DNA from 3 places in the Bacillus cereus group sp. BfR-BA-01316 genome. Region 3 is predicted to be linked to each of the others. Evidence: riboswitches for the same ligand, from Rfam matches in the RefSeq annotation. Region 3 holds a riboswitch; each other region holds the start of a gene.

Region 1 (4,589 bases), on a different contig from region 3:
AGGTATTTTACTTCAGTTTCCGTTCTATGCTGGAATTATGGGCATGATGATTGGAGTAAATAGTGAAGGGCTTTCGCTTGGAGGAGCTATTTCTACTTTCTTTATTAGTATTTCAAATGAAACCACATTCCCGCTCTTTACATTTTTAAGTGCTGGCATTGTAAATATTTTCGTTCCATCTGGAGGCGGTCAATGGGCAGTGCAAGCACCAATTATGATTCCAGCTGGCGCTGAACTTGGTGTACCTGCTGCGAAAACAGCGATGGCAATTGCATGGGGCGATGCTTGGACAAATTTAATTCAACCTTTCTGGGCATTACCGGCATTAGCGATAGCTGGTTTAGGCGCTCGTGATATTATGGGATTTTGTGTTGTTAACTTACTATATGCAGGATTTATCATTAGTCTATGTTTCTTATTTATTTAAACGGAAAGCTAGTTTTATACTAGCTTTTTTATATAATAAATCATTCGTTATCTATACAGCTTATTACCTTCCTCCACTCTACCTCTGCATGATTTAATGCTTCATATATAAACAAATCTTCACACACCTTTTCAATCATATGAGGATTGTTCTTAAGGAAATTCCACTGCAATACTTTAGGAAGAAAATATGTTTCATATTCTTTACTTCCCTTTATTACCTCATCAACTTCTCTTTCACAAATCCCTCTTATTAAATAATCATTTCTTAATTGTACCTGAATTTGTTTTAACGTTTCACTACACTTCTTCAATTGGACTAAACACTTAATATACGTACGAAAAAGTTCGTCATCATAATTGCAACAATTTATAATACGATCGATTTCATTCATAAATTAAATCTTCCCTTTCTTTAACATCTCCTCTACGATTTGCACATTTTTCGAACTTTGTAATAAACGATTTAATACTGTTAGTAACTCTTCTTTTTCTAAACCATTCAGTTGTTCTTTAACTGTACTCTCACCAGCACTTTGAATATCATAAACGACCGCTGCCATATGCTTACAAAAATTCTCATAAGGACACTCACAGCTACTTTCTGTAAAATCTTCAAGATCAATAATCACTTCATAATTCCCTGCATTTCCAGTAACGAAAGCAAATACTTTCTTGTCGTGTATTTCAACATCTTCTACATGTCCTTCTTCATAGTATTCATGCCCTCTATCTATAATGTACTTTGGAATCCATTTCGTTATATCTTTTAATAAGTAAGCGTACATAACAACACCCCTTCCTTTAATTCCCTTTTGACTTCAAAAACCCTACATGTTATTCTAATAACTGTCAAGTAGCGAGTCTACGTGACAAAACGACTGACACCTATTCGGCGAAGGTGTCTCTTTTCATTTGCAGCCGATATGAAGTGCCTCTTTCAGGCACATTCAATCTTTGACACTACACACTCAACACCATTCCCTGTATCAGGCTGCTTTAGCAGTCTTTTACTCTACATACTTCAAAAAAAAGAGAGCTCAGCTCCCTTTTCCCGCTTTATAAAGTACCCCTTTTTCAGCATAGAGATATTCATCATCAGCTAAAGTAATTTTCCCATCCAGTTTGAGTTCATCTAATAATCTTGATAAATAAAATTGATGTAACATTTTTTTAGTGAATTTTCCTTCATGATGCGAAACGATATGTTCTTGAATATCTAACAATGATATTGGCTTATCCTGCTCTATCATATATTCATAAACTGTACTACGCAGTTTTACGTATTTTTCGAGTGTCACAGTACTTCGCAACCCCTTTCTTCTTATTATATGTTTTCGTAATCGGTTTTTTTGCAACAAAAAAACCTCTCCGATAAGAAGAAGTTACGTATATATCTTCGTCTTATCTCCCAGAACAAATATGTTCTGCTGGAATTAGCACCTGCATCGCGGTTGCTGGGTTTCATCGGGCCAGTCCCTCCACCTCTCTGGATAAGAAAATATTCACTTAAATCTTACTATACGTAATTTCACTTTAATTGTCAAACAAATACAACAAATTATATTTTCTTCCTTACTGTTCATACTATACATATATGAACATTCAAGGAGGATTATGAAATGCATCAAAATGCTCGCGGCTATGTACAAGATTCTTTTCAATCATTACAAGAAGCAAAACATTGTTTAGAAGAAGCACTACAAACTGTTGAAGAAGATTTTAATCGCGCACGTATTGAACAATCCCTTTACGCTGTAGAGCAAGCCCTTCAACGTTGCGATTACACCGTTCACATTTTAGAACAAGAATGAAAACTTCCCATCAAAAGATGGGAAGTTTTTTCAAATGGCATACTTCATCATTATTGCCGTTATTATTAAAAAATATACAGAATTAACAATTTCTAAAATCCCTACTTTTAATATAGAAATCTTTTTGCCATACAACATAATGGCCCGAATTACACTTGGTACAAATATGAGTGAACACCATGGATTTATAGTAAATACGATTACCGTTAATACAATATGATATCCCCAAGATATAAAACGATACTTCGGATTATTTTTTTCACGAATCATCGTTTTCACATAAAACGTACTTCCTAAAAAATATAGAAATGAAATAAGCGCAATGAATAATGCTGTTCTATCAATAAATTTCATTGAGAAATAATAACTTATTAAGCCGCCTATACAAAACACTATAATCGCGCAAATGTCATTTAGTAATGCTCGTTCATTTTTTTGACGAGCGTAATACATATTTACAATAAACAACGGAATCATTAATACTGCGAATAAAAGAATTCGCCATTCATATAATAAAGAAATCATCCCAAATACAAATGCAATGATAAAATAAACAATTGTAGCGTGTAGAAATTCTTTTTTTCGTCTTTTCCTTATGTACATGAGAAATGGATAAGTAGCTAGATAGATAAAGAACCAGGCTAAAAACAATGGGACATGATAAAAAGTAGGTTTGCCAAGTAATACACTTAATAGAAATGGAATAACAAGCATCGCCCATGCTCCATGCTGTTTCGGAATAACTAACTTCATTAACTATACACCTCCCTCTTGAAATTAGTTCTCACCTGCTATTATACAAATAATTTCATATAATAACGGATATATATTGAATCTATTTTTTGACAATAAAAAATGCTTCTTACAATATGTAAGAAGCATGAAAGAGGCAAACGAATATGTAAGTCGCGACCCTACCTTATATGAATATGCTTTTCTATGTCACCTTATGCTCATCTAATATACCGTATTTCTTTTTAAATCTTGTGAGGATCGTAATCCATGACGTACTAAATAACAGAAGGAAAATAACATTCGATATCGCGTGACTAAGATCGAAAGAAAAACTTGCGACATAGTAGGCAATAACTGTCTCCCACGTTGCTTCCTGTATAAAACCAAGAAGACCCCAAAAATTCATAATCCAGCCAAATAAAAATCCAACGACGAATCCGTACAACAGTCTTCCCCACAGTTTTTTCATTAAAAATGTATTACGTAATAGCCCAGCTATAAACCCGATCATGCCCCAAGAGAACATTTGCCACGGAGTCCACGGACCTTGTCCTAAAAAAATGTTAGATACAATAGCCGCCGTTGCCCCAATCATAAAGCCAGTTTCACTCCCAAAAACAATTGCAGAAACGATAATGACAAAAGAAGTCGGTTGTACACTTGGTAAAATAGAAAATGGTACCCGGCTAACCGCTGCAATCGCCGCTAACACAGCAACGATAACAATTTCACGTGAAACAAACGACTTCCTTTCAAAACGGACGTAGAAAGGTAGCATAATGACAGCTAATAAAAACAAACTACTTACCATGTAATACCCGTCCATAATAAGAGTCGTAAAGAGTAGTGTACATATTACAACGGCAAAAATAAATATTATAAATGCAACATATCGTTTGGACACGCTTCGTACACATCCTCCCACGTTAATGCAAATGGCAACTCTCTACGGATGAATCGGTTAATAGATGTTGTATAAAAGAAGTTACCACTAAAGAACTCTTTCGGTGCATCATTCATAATGACCTTCCCGTCAAATAACATCATACATTGATCAACGTATTTCGCTGCAAACTCAATATCATGCGTTGCCATTACAATTGTTGTACCTTCTTTTTGCAACTGTTTAAATAGCTCTCCTACTCTTTCCTTTTTCCATGGATCTAGTCCCTTTGTCGGCTCATCCAGTAATAATAAAGTTGGCTTTGATAATAACGTTGTACATAATGCCAGTAATTGTTGCTCTCCGCCGCTACAATCATGTGGATGCCGCTCTTTAAGCGAATCTAACCAGAACTTTTTCAACATCTCTTCTGCTATTACTTTTCCCTCTTCGCCATATAATTCACGCGCACGCTCATAAACCTCTTCCCATACTGTATCAAATGTAAAATGATAGTACGGATGTTGCGATACATACCCTATACTTTTAAATCGTTCTTTCGAATCAATTTTATGTATCACTTTTCCATTCCACTTTACCTTACCTCTTCTAGCTTTTTGCAATCCTGCTAAAATAGTTAACAGTGTAGACTTCCCGGTTCCATTTTTCCCAACTAGAGCTGTCCATTTTCCCTTTTCGATGTTCACTGTTAAATCTCGTAAAATAAGTGG
Region 2 (4,589 bases), on a different contig from region 3:
CGGAAGTACAGCACCTTTATATTCTTTATTAATAAAATCTTGAATTTCTTTTGAATGTAGTACTTCTACTAGTTCTTTAATTTCTTTTTTCTTCTCATCGCCTTTACGAACTGCAATAATATTTGCATAAGGAGAGTCTGATCCTTCAATTGCAATTGCATCCTTTTTCGGATTTAATTTTGCATCAATTGCGTAGTTTGAATTAATAAATAAAGCATCACCTTCATTGTTTTCGTACAGCTTCGGTGAAAGTCCAGGTTCTACATCTGTTTTAAACTTTAAATTTTTCGGGTTTTCTACAACATCTTTTACTGTCGCTTTAACAACATCTACACCGTCTTTTAATTTAATAACGCCGCCTTTTTGTAACAACGCTAACATACGACCACGCTCAGCTACGTTATTACTCATAATAACCGTTCCTCCATCTGGAAGCTCTTTTAAGCTTTTATATTTCTTAGAATAAATGCCCATTGGCTCTAAATGAATTTTTCCTGCGTTTACAATTTTATATCCTTTTTCTTGAATTTCTTTATCTAAATACGGAATGTGTTGAAAGTAGTTCGCATCAATTTCTTTATCCGCTAACGCTTTATTCGGTAACACATAGTCCTGGAATTTTTTAATCTCTAATTTAATACCTTTTTTCTCTAATATCGGTTGTGCTTTCTCTAAAATAACAGCGTGCGGCACGTTAGAAGCTCCAACAACAAGCTTATTCTCCTCTTTCCCCCCGCAGGCAGCTAATGTAAATACAGACAGTGCTGTAACAGCTGACAGTATAATCTTTTTCATATGACGTCTCCCCTTCTCCCCTATAGTTATGTAGTTAGAAAAAAGAGCCGGCATACACCAGCCCTTCTTCAAACGATTATTCTTTTACAGGAACAACTGCCCCTTTATATTCTTTATTAATAAAATCTTCAATTTCTTTAGAATGCAGCACTTCTACAAGAGCTTTAATTTCTTTCTTATCTTTATCGCCTTTACGAACTGCTACTACGTTTGCGTACGGTGAATCACTACCTTCAATTGCAATTGCGTCTTTTTCTGGATTTAATTTCGCATCAATTGCATAGTTAGAGTTAATTAGAACTGCATCGCCTTCTTTATTGTTATACACTTGTGGTAATAAACCAGGCTCGATATCCGTTTTGAATTTTAAGTTTTTCGGATTATCTGCAATATCTTTCGGAGTCGCTTTAACTGGATCTACTCCGTCTTTAATTTTTAAAATGCCTTCTTTTTGTAAAATTGCTAAACCACGTCCATGATCAGCAACAGAATTACTCATAATAATTGTCGCCCCGTCTGGAAGTTCTTTTAAGCTCTTATATTTTTGAGAGTACACGCCAATTGGTTCTAAATGAATTTTCCCCGCTATTTCAAAATCATATTTTTTATCTTTAATTTCTTTTTCTAAATACGGAATGTGCTGGAAGTAGTTTGCATCTAAATCCTTATCCGCCAATGATTTATTCGGCAACACGTAATCTTGGAATTTTTTAATTTCTAACTCAATTCCTTTTTTCTCAAGTAACGGCTTTGCCTTTTCTAAAATAACAGCGTGCGGTACGTTAGAAGCACCAACAACTAGTTTCTTTTCATCTTTATCTTTCCCACCACAAGCAGCTAGCCCAAAAATCGAAGTTGTAATAAGTGCTGTAAGTAATAATTTTTTCATTTGAAATACCCTCCCGTTTTTCATTATCTTTTATCTATTCGAGTCGTTACACTATCACCAATCCACTGAATGAAAAATACAACTAGTAATACACAAATTGTCGCAACGATTGTTACATCGTTATTTCCTCGCTGGAACCCTTCTAAATAAGCAAGTGTTCCAAGGCCACCAGCACCAACAACACCTGCCATTGCTGTATAACCTACTAAAGCAATTGTCGTTACCGTAATACCAGATACTAATGCTGGTAACGCTTCTGGAATTAATACTTTCAAAATGATTGTGCTTGTTTTTGCTCCCATTGCTTTTGAAGCTTCAATTACACCTTTATCAATTTCACGAAGTGCGATTTCAACCATTCTCGCGTAAAATGGTGCCGCTCCAATAATTAAAGCTGGCAGCGCTGCACTCGCTCCGAGAATTGTTCCGAGAAGAATCTTTGTGAATGGGATTAATAAAATAATTAAAATGATGAACGGTATAGAACGGAAAATGTTTACAAACGCTCCAATCACCGTATTAATCGCTTTATTTTCCCATAAATTATCTTTCGCTGTCATAAAGAGTAATAGTCCTAAAATAAGTCCTAAAACAAATGTGGCAAGCGCTGCGATTGCCGTCATATATAACGTTTCACCAGTTGCTTCTAACATTTGATTCCAATCAACATTTGCGATTAACTTATCCATGTGCAATCACCTCCAGCTCTACTTGATCTTGATGAATCCCTTCTATTGCTTGCTGGATTGCTGTTTCTTCACCATTTAAATGAACGACTAAACTTCCGTAAGAGCCGTTATTCGTTTGTGCGATATTTCCTTGCAAAATGCTAACTTCTATATCACCGCGCTGCATTAACCTTTGAAGTACCGGTCTTTCTACCGCTTCACCGACAAACTGCAAACGAATTACTTTTCCATCTGGATACTTTTCTATTAAACTTTCAATCGTTTCATTCGTATCTTCAGAATCAGTTAACTGCTGTACAAATCGTTTTGTAATGTCTTGCTGTGGATTACGGAATACGTCAAGTACTGGACCCGTTTCTACGATCTTCCCTTTCTCCATTACAGCAACTCGATTACAAATTTTGCGAATAACGTGCATCTCATGCGTAATCAATACAATTGTTAATCCGAGACGCTTATTAATATCTAACAATAAATCCAAAATTTGATCCGTCGTTTCCGGATCAAGAGCTGACGTTGCTTCATCACATAAAAGTACTTGTGGATTGTTAGCTAACGCTCTTGCAATCCCGACGCGCTGCTTTTGTCCACCACTTAGCTGAGATGGGTACGCGTCTCCTCTTCCCTCTAATCCAACAAGATGAATTAACTCATCGACACGTTTTCTTCTCTCCGCCTTATCGACACCTGCAATTTCAAGTGGGAATGCGATATTTTCACGCACAGTTCGTGACCAAAGTAAGTTGAAATGCTGAAAAATCATTCCGATTTCTTGTCTTGCCTTACGAAGTTCATTTCCAGTAATTGCTGAAATCACACGATTCGCAATTGTAATTTGCCCAGACGTTGGTTTCTCTAACTGATTAAACAATCGGATTAAAGAACTTTTCCCAGCGCCACTATATCCGATAACACCAAATATTTCGCCTTTCTCTATTTGTAAGTTGGCGTTATCTACAGCAGTGACATCACCGCTTTTTGCCTTATATATTTTCTTTACATTCTCTAATAAAATCATGGTGTATCACCCCTTTTTTAAATAAAAAGCGCAAGCGGCTCGTTTAGAACAAGAGGGCGTTGGAATCCCTGACGTAGAGGCGCTTTTTGCCTCATAGGAAGGGATGAAACGACCGACTGTTCTAGCCGCTGGAGCTAGATTTCATAAAGATTTTAGATTTACTCCGCAATTTTTTATTTTTGATGCGTGTAATCTATCGCTACTGCTCATCTTGCTGTTTGAATGTCCTCCGCATTCAAACAACAAAAAAACCTTTCCGCTTCTAGAGAAGCAGAAAGGTTTATATGCGTATATAACAACATTATACCTCTCTCTCATCTCTCAAAGCATTTGCTTTGCAGGAATTGGCACCATTTCAACATAAGTTGACGGTTGCCGGGCTTCACAGGGCACAGTCCCTCCACCTCTCTTAATAAGAGAAATCAGATTAAATTTTCGTCTGATTTAAAATTTATGAAATTGTCTATATTTTATGAATTGAATTGTATCAATATCCACATGCTGTGTCAACAGAAATTTTCGTAAAAAAAGAAACTTCAGAATTTTAAGCTCCGACTGACATCGGTTTACATATATGAAACATCGATTCAACTAATAACATCGTTCGATACGTTCCAGAATATTGTACCCGTCCATCACTCATTAACTTTTGCAACCTCATATTTCCAGTCACTAATTTTTGTACATCCTCTTCCTCTAAACAAACGATTTGTTCCGTTCCTCTCGCCTCTTTCAAAAGTTCTATATAATCTCTTGAAATTTGTAACGAACAGCATTCATCTCCAAAACGAAAATTAACAGTTCTTTCTCCTTGCCTTAAAAGCGGTTCTAAATGATATTGACCATTAGCGTAATTTACAAATGATTGCAGCAAAGAATATAATTTCATCCTAAATCACATCCCTCATATCACTTTCTATTACATACCATTCCCTCTTATTAAAGAGCAATCCTGTTACTTTCGCTCGACAAATACTGTATCTATCACGCATGTCGACATATTTCCCAAGAAATATGTCGAGGCGGCAAAAACTTTGCCGCCTACTTTAATTCCGTATATAAATATTCAACCGAATGAAATGCATATATTTTCTTCATCAGTGTCCCATTTTCAAAAATAAGTAAACACGGTACACTTTCTATCCCATACTCTTTCGCTAAATGCGGGGCATAATTTAAATCTAACATTCCAATTTTC
Region 3 (4,589 bases):
TTGTTAACTGTAGCGTCACATCTAAAATCACACCAAACAATCCATATCCCCCAATTACATACGGAAACAAGTCAGCATTTTCTTCTCTACTTACATCACGTACTATACCATCTGCCATTAATAATCTGAACGACTCTACTGTATCAATCAATGCTTCATGACGAATATCACGCCCATGTACATTTACACTTAATGAACCACCAACAGTAAAAATATTTTGAGATTGCATCACTTGAACTGCAAGACCATACGGATTGATTTTCTTTTGAATGTCATTCCATGTGACACCGCTTTGCACCCTAATCCTCTTCTTCTCCGGATCGAATTCTAATATTTCATTATACCCTTTCATATCAAGCATCGTACCGTTCGGATAATACGTCTGCCCGCCTTGGCTATGTTGCATACCTGCAATGGAAATCTTCTCTCCAGAAACAGTTGCATCTTGCACTAACTTTTTTAATGAACTTTCATCCTCAGCATTTTCAACACGTTTAATTTTCGTTGGAAGCAACTTCCCTACATCACTCATAATAGGATGATCCAGTTGCTCTTTGTATGTATATATAGATGTCGTGAGCAACACTGTATACGCTACAATTACAACCGCTATTTTTCTTTTTTTCAAATGGCACTCTCCTCGTTTGAAATTCTAATCTCACTAGTACTTCTCTCTATTCTTATTGTACCTACTTTCTTAAAAGGAAAATACTACACTCTAAAAAAGAACTATCTTTCTTTTACTTATTATGAAGTGAAACCATAAGCATGATTAAAAAAACATTTAAATATGATGTAGAGGAAAATAACTTAATTCAGGAGGTTGCTATGAAAGCAATTATTTGCACAAAATACGGGCCACCTAACGTTCTCAAGCTTCAAGACGTAAAGAAACCTACTCCTAAAAAGAATGAAGTATTAGTTAAGATTCACGCAACAAGTGTAACAACTGGCGATTGTAGAATGCGAAGCTTTAACTAGTCCACTTTTATTTTGGATTCCTATGCGACTTGTATTAGGGCTTAGAAAACCGAGAAAACCTATACTTGGAGTAGAATTAGCTGGAGAGGTTGAAGAAATAGGAACAGATGTGACTCAATTCAAAAAGGGAGATCACATCTTTGCATTAACAGGACTTAACGTTGGTGGTTATGCTGAATACACATGTGTACATGAAAGCGGATTGATAGCATTAAAACCTACCAATGTGACGTATGAGGAAGCTGCAGTTATTCCTTTCGGCGGAACTTCAGCATTACATTTTTTGAGAAAAGGACACATAAAAAAAGGACAGCAAGTACTTATATATGGCGCCTCCGGATCAGTAGGTACCGCCGCTGTGCAACTTGCTATATATTTCGGCGCGACTGTTACAGCTGTTTGTAGTAATTCAAATTTTGAGCTAGTAAAATCTTTAGGGGCTGATAACGCAATTGATTATACGAAAGAAGATTTTACTGAACGAGGCGAGTGCTACGATATAATATTTGATGCAGTTGGAAAGTATAAAAAATCCCTTTGTGAAAAAGCATTAACGCCTAATGGAAAATACGTATCTGTTAATGGAACAATGGCAAAGGTCAGTAAAGACGATATGAGCCTATTAAAACAACTAGCTGAAACAGAAAAGCTAAAACCTGTTATTGATAGAACTTACCGATTGGAAGAAGTTTCAGAAGCTCATACGTATGTAGAGATGGGACATAAGAAAGGCAATGTTTCGATTACCTTAAAATAAAATATATTCAGAAAATAATATTGACAATTCTTTTTGTAAGATTTACTATTAGTACCATATTTAAAAACTAAATACACATACTCTTATCAAGAGTGGCGGAGGGACTGGCCCGATGATGCCCGGCAACCGAGCTTATAACGTATAAGCTAAGGTGCTAATTCCTGCAGAACGATTTTCGTTTTGGAAGATAAGAGAGGAACCTATTTCGTCTATTCGGCACCTCTCTTATTTTTGAGAGGTGCTTTTTATTTTAGAACGCATATTAAGGAGGAATTATAAATGAAAAAGGTATTATTAAGTATTGTAAGTGGAGCTGTATTATTGTTAGGCGCATGTGGTGCTAATTCTGATAAAGAGGTAAAAGCATTAGATGAGAAAAAGATTACCGTTGGTGTAACAGGCGGACCGCATGAACAAATTTTTGAAAAGGTGAAAGAAGTTGCAGCAAAAGATGGCCTCCAAATCGATGTAAAGATATTTAATGATTATGTAGCACCAAACGTATCTTTAGATGAAAAAAGCCTCGATGTAAATAGCTACCAAACTAAATCTTATTTAGACGTATTTAAAGCTGAACGTAATATGAAATTAACTGAAGTATTTTCCACAGTAACATTCCCTATGGGTATATACTCTAAAAACTTAAAAGATGTAAAAGAATTAAAAGAGGGCGACGCAATTGCTGTCCCAAATGACCCAACAAATGAGCTGCGTGCTTTAAAGCTATTTGAAAAAGCAGGGGTTTTAAAAATCGATCCAAAAGCTACAGAAAAAGCGACTGCAAAAGATGTAATTGAAAATCCAAAAAATTTAAAAATTATTGAATTAGAGGCATCTCAATTACCAACGCAGCTAAGTGAAGTAAAGGCGGCTGCGATTAATACAAACTTTGCATTAGGTGCAAAATTAAGTCCCGCAAAAGATTCTATTTTCCGCGAGGGAAAAGATTCACCCTATGTGAACTGGGTCGTTGTTCGTACTGAAAATAAAGATGATGCTGTTGTAAATAAATTAAAGAAAGCTTATCAATCTAAAGAAGTAAAAGATTTCATTGAGAAAAAATTCGATGGTTCTGTTTTACCGTCTTGGTAGGAGCTGACTATAATGATTGAATTGAAAAATATTTCCAAAGTATTCTCAACAAAAAAAGGGAATGTTGAGGCTCTTAAACCAACTTCCCTTAAAGTAAAGAAGAGCGAAGTATTTGGAATCATCGGATATAGCGGCGCTGGTAAAAGTACATTAATTCGCTGTGTAAATTTATTAGAAAAACCAACGACAGGAAATATCATTGTAAACGATCAAGATTTAACAACCTTATCGACGAAAGAACTCGCAAAAGCGAGACAAAAAATCGGCATGATTTTTCAAGGATTCAATTTACTTAAAACCGTTACCGTTTATGAAAACATCGCACTACCCTTACGTCTATCTGGTCTTCCAAAAAATGAAATTGAAAAAAGGGTAGAAAAGTATTTACGCATTGTTGATCTCTTTAATAAAAAAGATGCCTATCCAAGTGAATTATCTGGTGGTCAAAAACAACGTGTAGCGATCGCCCGCGCACTATCTCATGAGCCTGAAGTTTTATTAAGTGATGAAGCAACAAGCGCATTAGATCCGGAAACGACCGATTCTATTCTTGATTTATTATTAAAGATCAACGAAGAAATCGGAATTACGATTTTGCTAATTACACACGAAATGAATGTCATCCAGCGTATATGTGACCAAGTTGCTGTAATGGAACATGGATCTGTCGTTGAAAGTGGAACCGTAAAAGATATTTTCACAAATCCACAACATGTAACAACGAAGAAATTTGTAAATAGCGCATTTGCAGCTAAAATTCCAGAAGAGGTACAGAAAGAGCTACAAAGTACTGGAGAAATCGTAACACTTTCATTTATTGGAACCTCTTCAGGAGAACCCGCGTTAGCTGTTGCTACAAAACGTTTCCACGTATATCCTAATATTTTATCAGGCAATATTACGCAGTTAAAACATGAGGCATATGGGAAACTGGTCGTTCATATGCAAGGTGAAAAAAGTGAAGTACACCGTGCCTTATCATTTTTGCAAGAACAAGGGATCATCGTAGAAGGAGGTAGAACAGATTATGGGAAACAAGTCCTTTTTGGATGAGTGGGGTAACGTAATATGGGAAGCAACAATTCAAACCTTTCAAATGACATCTATTTCACTACTTATCTCTATTCTAATTGCGTTACCACTCGGTGTAACACTCGCTTTAACAAGACCTGGTGGCCAACTAGAGAATAAAATCGTATATCCGATTCTTAATACAATTATTAATGTCATTCGCTCTCTGCCATTTATCATTCTATTATTCTTTATTTTACCTTTTACAAAATTTCTAATGGGGACATCTATTGGTGTGCAAGGTGTTATCGTACCACTTGTCGTATTCACAGCTCCCTATATTGCTCGTTTAATGGAAACGGCTTTACTAGAAGTGGACCGTGGTGTTATTGAAGCATATCAAGCAATGGGAATTTCTACTTTAAAAATCATTTGGCACGTCATGGTTAAAGAAGCTCGTCCATCTCTCGTACTCGGATTAACAATCGCAACGATCGGCTTAATCGGTGCAACAGCAATGGCTGGACTTGTAGGTGCTGGAGGCCTTGGTGATCTCGCATATCGATTCGGGCATTTACGCTACGAACCTGAAGTAATGTATGCAACAGTCTTTATTTTAATCATTCTCGTTCAAGGATTACAGTCATTAGGGAATGGTATAGCGCGAAGATTGAAGAAAGATTAAAAAGAAGGTATCTCACTGAAATGAGATACCTTCTTTTTATTTATAAATTTATCTCTTAAATCC

The links. Region 3 has a riboswitch for S-adenosylmethionine ahead of MR071_RS14645 (MetQ/NlpA family ABC transporter substrate-binding protein). Riboswitches for the same ligand answer to the same signal wherever they lie in the genome.
Region 1: linked by a shared signal. The riboswitch ahead of MR071_RS22630 (hypothetical protein) and the one ahead of MR071_RS14645 (MetQ/NlpA family ABC transporter substrate-binding protein) in region 3 are both predicted to bind S-adenosylmethionine.
Region 2: linked by a shared signal. The riboswitch ahead of MR071_RS01125 (methionine ABC transporter ATP-binding protein) and the one ahead of MR071_RS14645 (MetQ/NlpA family ABC transporter substrate-binding protein) in region 3 are both predicted to bind S-adenosylmethionine.

The regions. Positions count from the first base shown of each region.
Region 1 is NZ_JAKUGX010000040.1:20,824-25,412, reverse strand. Features, by position in the region: gene MR071_RS22645 (short-chain fatty acid transporter) at 1-427, shown strand, start outside; gene MR071_RS22640 (group-specific protein) at 468-821, opposite strand; gene MR071_RS22635 (SWIM zinc finger family protein) at 825-1,214, opposite strand; gene MR071_RS22630 (hypothetical protein) at 1,467-1,787, opposite strand; SAM riboswitch class I at 1,828-1,926, opposite strand; gene MR071_RS22625 (hypothetical protein) at 2,049-2,240, shown strand; gene MR071_RS22620 (YwiC-like family protein) at 2,271-2,993, opposite strand; gene MR071_RS22615 (ECF transporter S component) at 3,178-3,879, opposite strand; gene MR071_RS22610 (ABC transporter ATP-binding protein) at 3,852-4,589, opposite strand, start outside.
Region 2 is NZ_JAKUGX010000001.1:219,987-224,575, reverse strand. Features, by position in the region: gene metQ (methionine ABC transporter substrate-binding lipoprotein MetQ) at 1-795, opposite strand, end outside; gene metQ (methionine ABC transporter substrate-binding lipoprotein MetQ) at 872-1,684, opposite strand; gene MR071_RS01130 (methionine ABC transporter permease) at 1,708-2,373, opposite strand; gene MR071_RS01125 (methionine ABC transporter ATP-binding protein) at 2,366-3,391, opposite strand; SAM riboswitch class I at 3,703-3,810, opposite strand; gene MR071_RS01120 (hypothetical protein) at 3,936-4,280, opposite strand; gene MR071_RS01115 (thioredoxin family protein) at 4,433-4,589, opposite strand, start outside.
Region 3 is NZ_JAKUGX010000017.1:72,638-77,226, forward strand. Features, by position in the region: gene MR071_RS14635 (FAD-binding oxidoreductase) at 1-628, opposite strand, end outside; partial or broken gene MR071_RS14640 (NAD(P)-dependent alcohol dehydrogenase) at 829-1,738, shown strand; SAM riboswitch class I at 1,819-1,932, shown strand; gene MR071_RS14645 (MetQ/NlpA family ABC transporter substrate-binding protein) at 2,018-2,830, shown strand; gene MR071_RS14650 (methionine ABC transporter ATP-binding protein) at 2,843-3,883, shown strand; gene MR071_RS14655 (methionine ABC transporter permease) at 3,858-4,526, shown strand; gene MR071_RS14660 (SDR family oxidoreductase) at 4,575-4,589, opposite strand, start outside.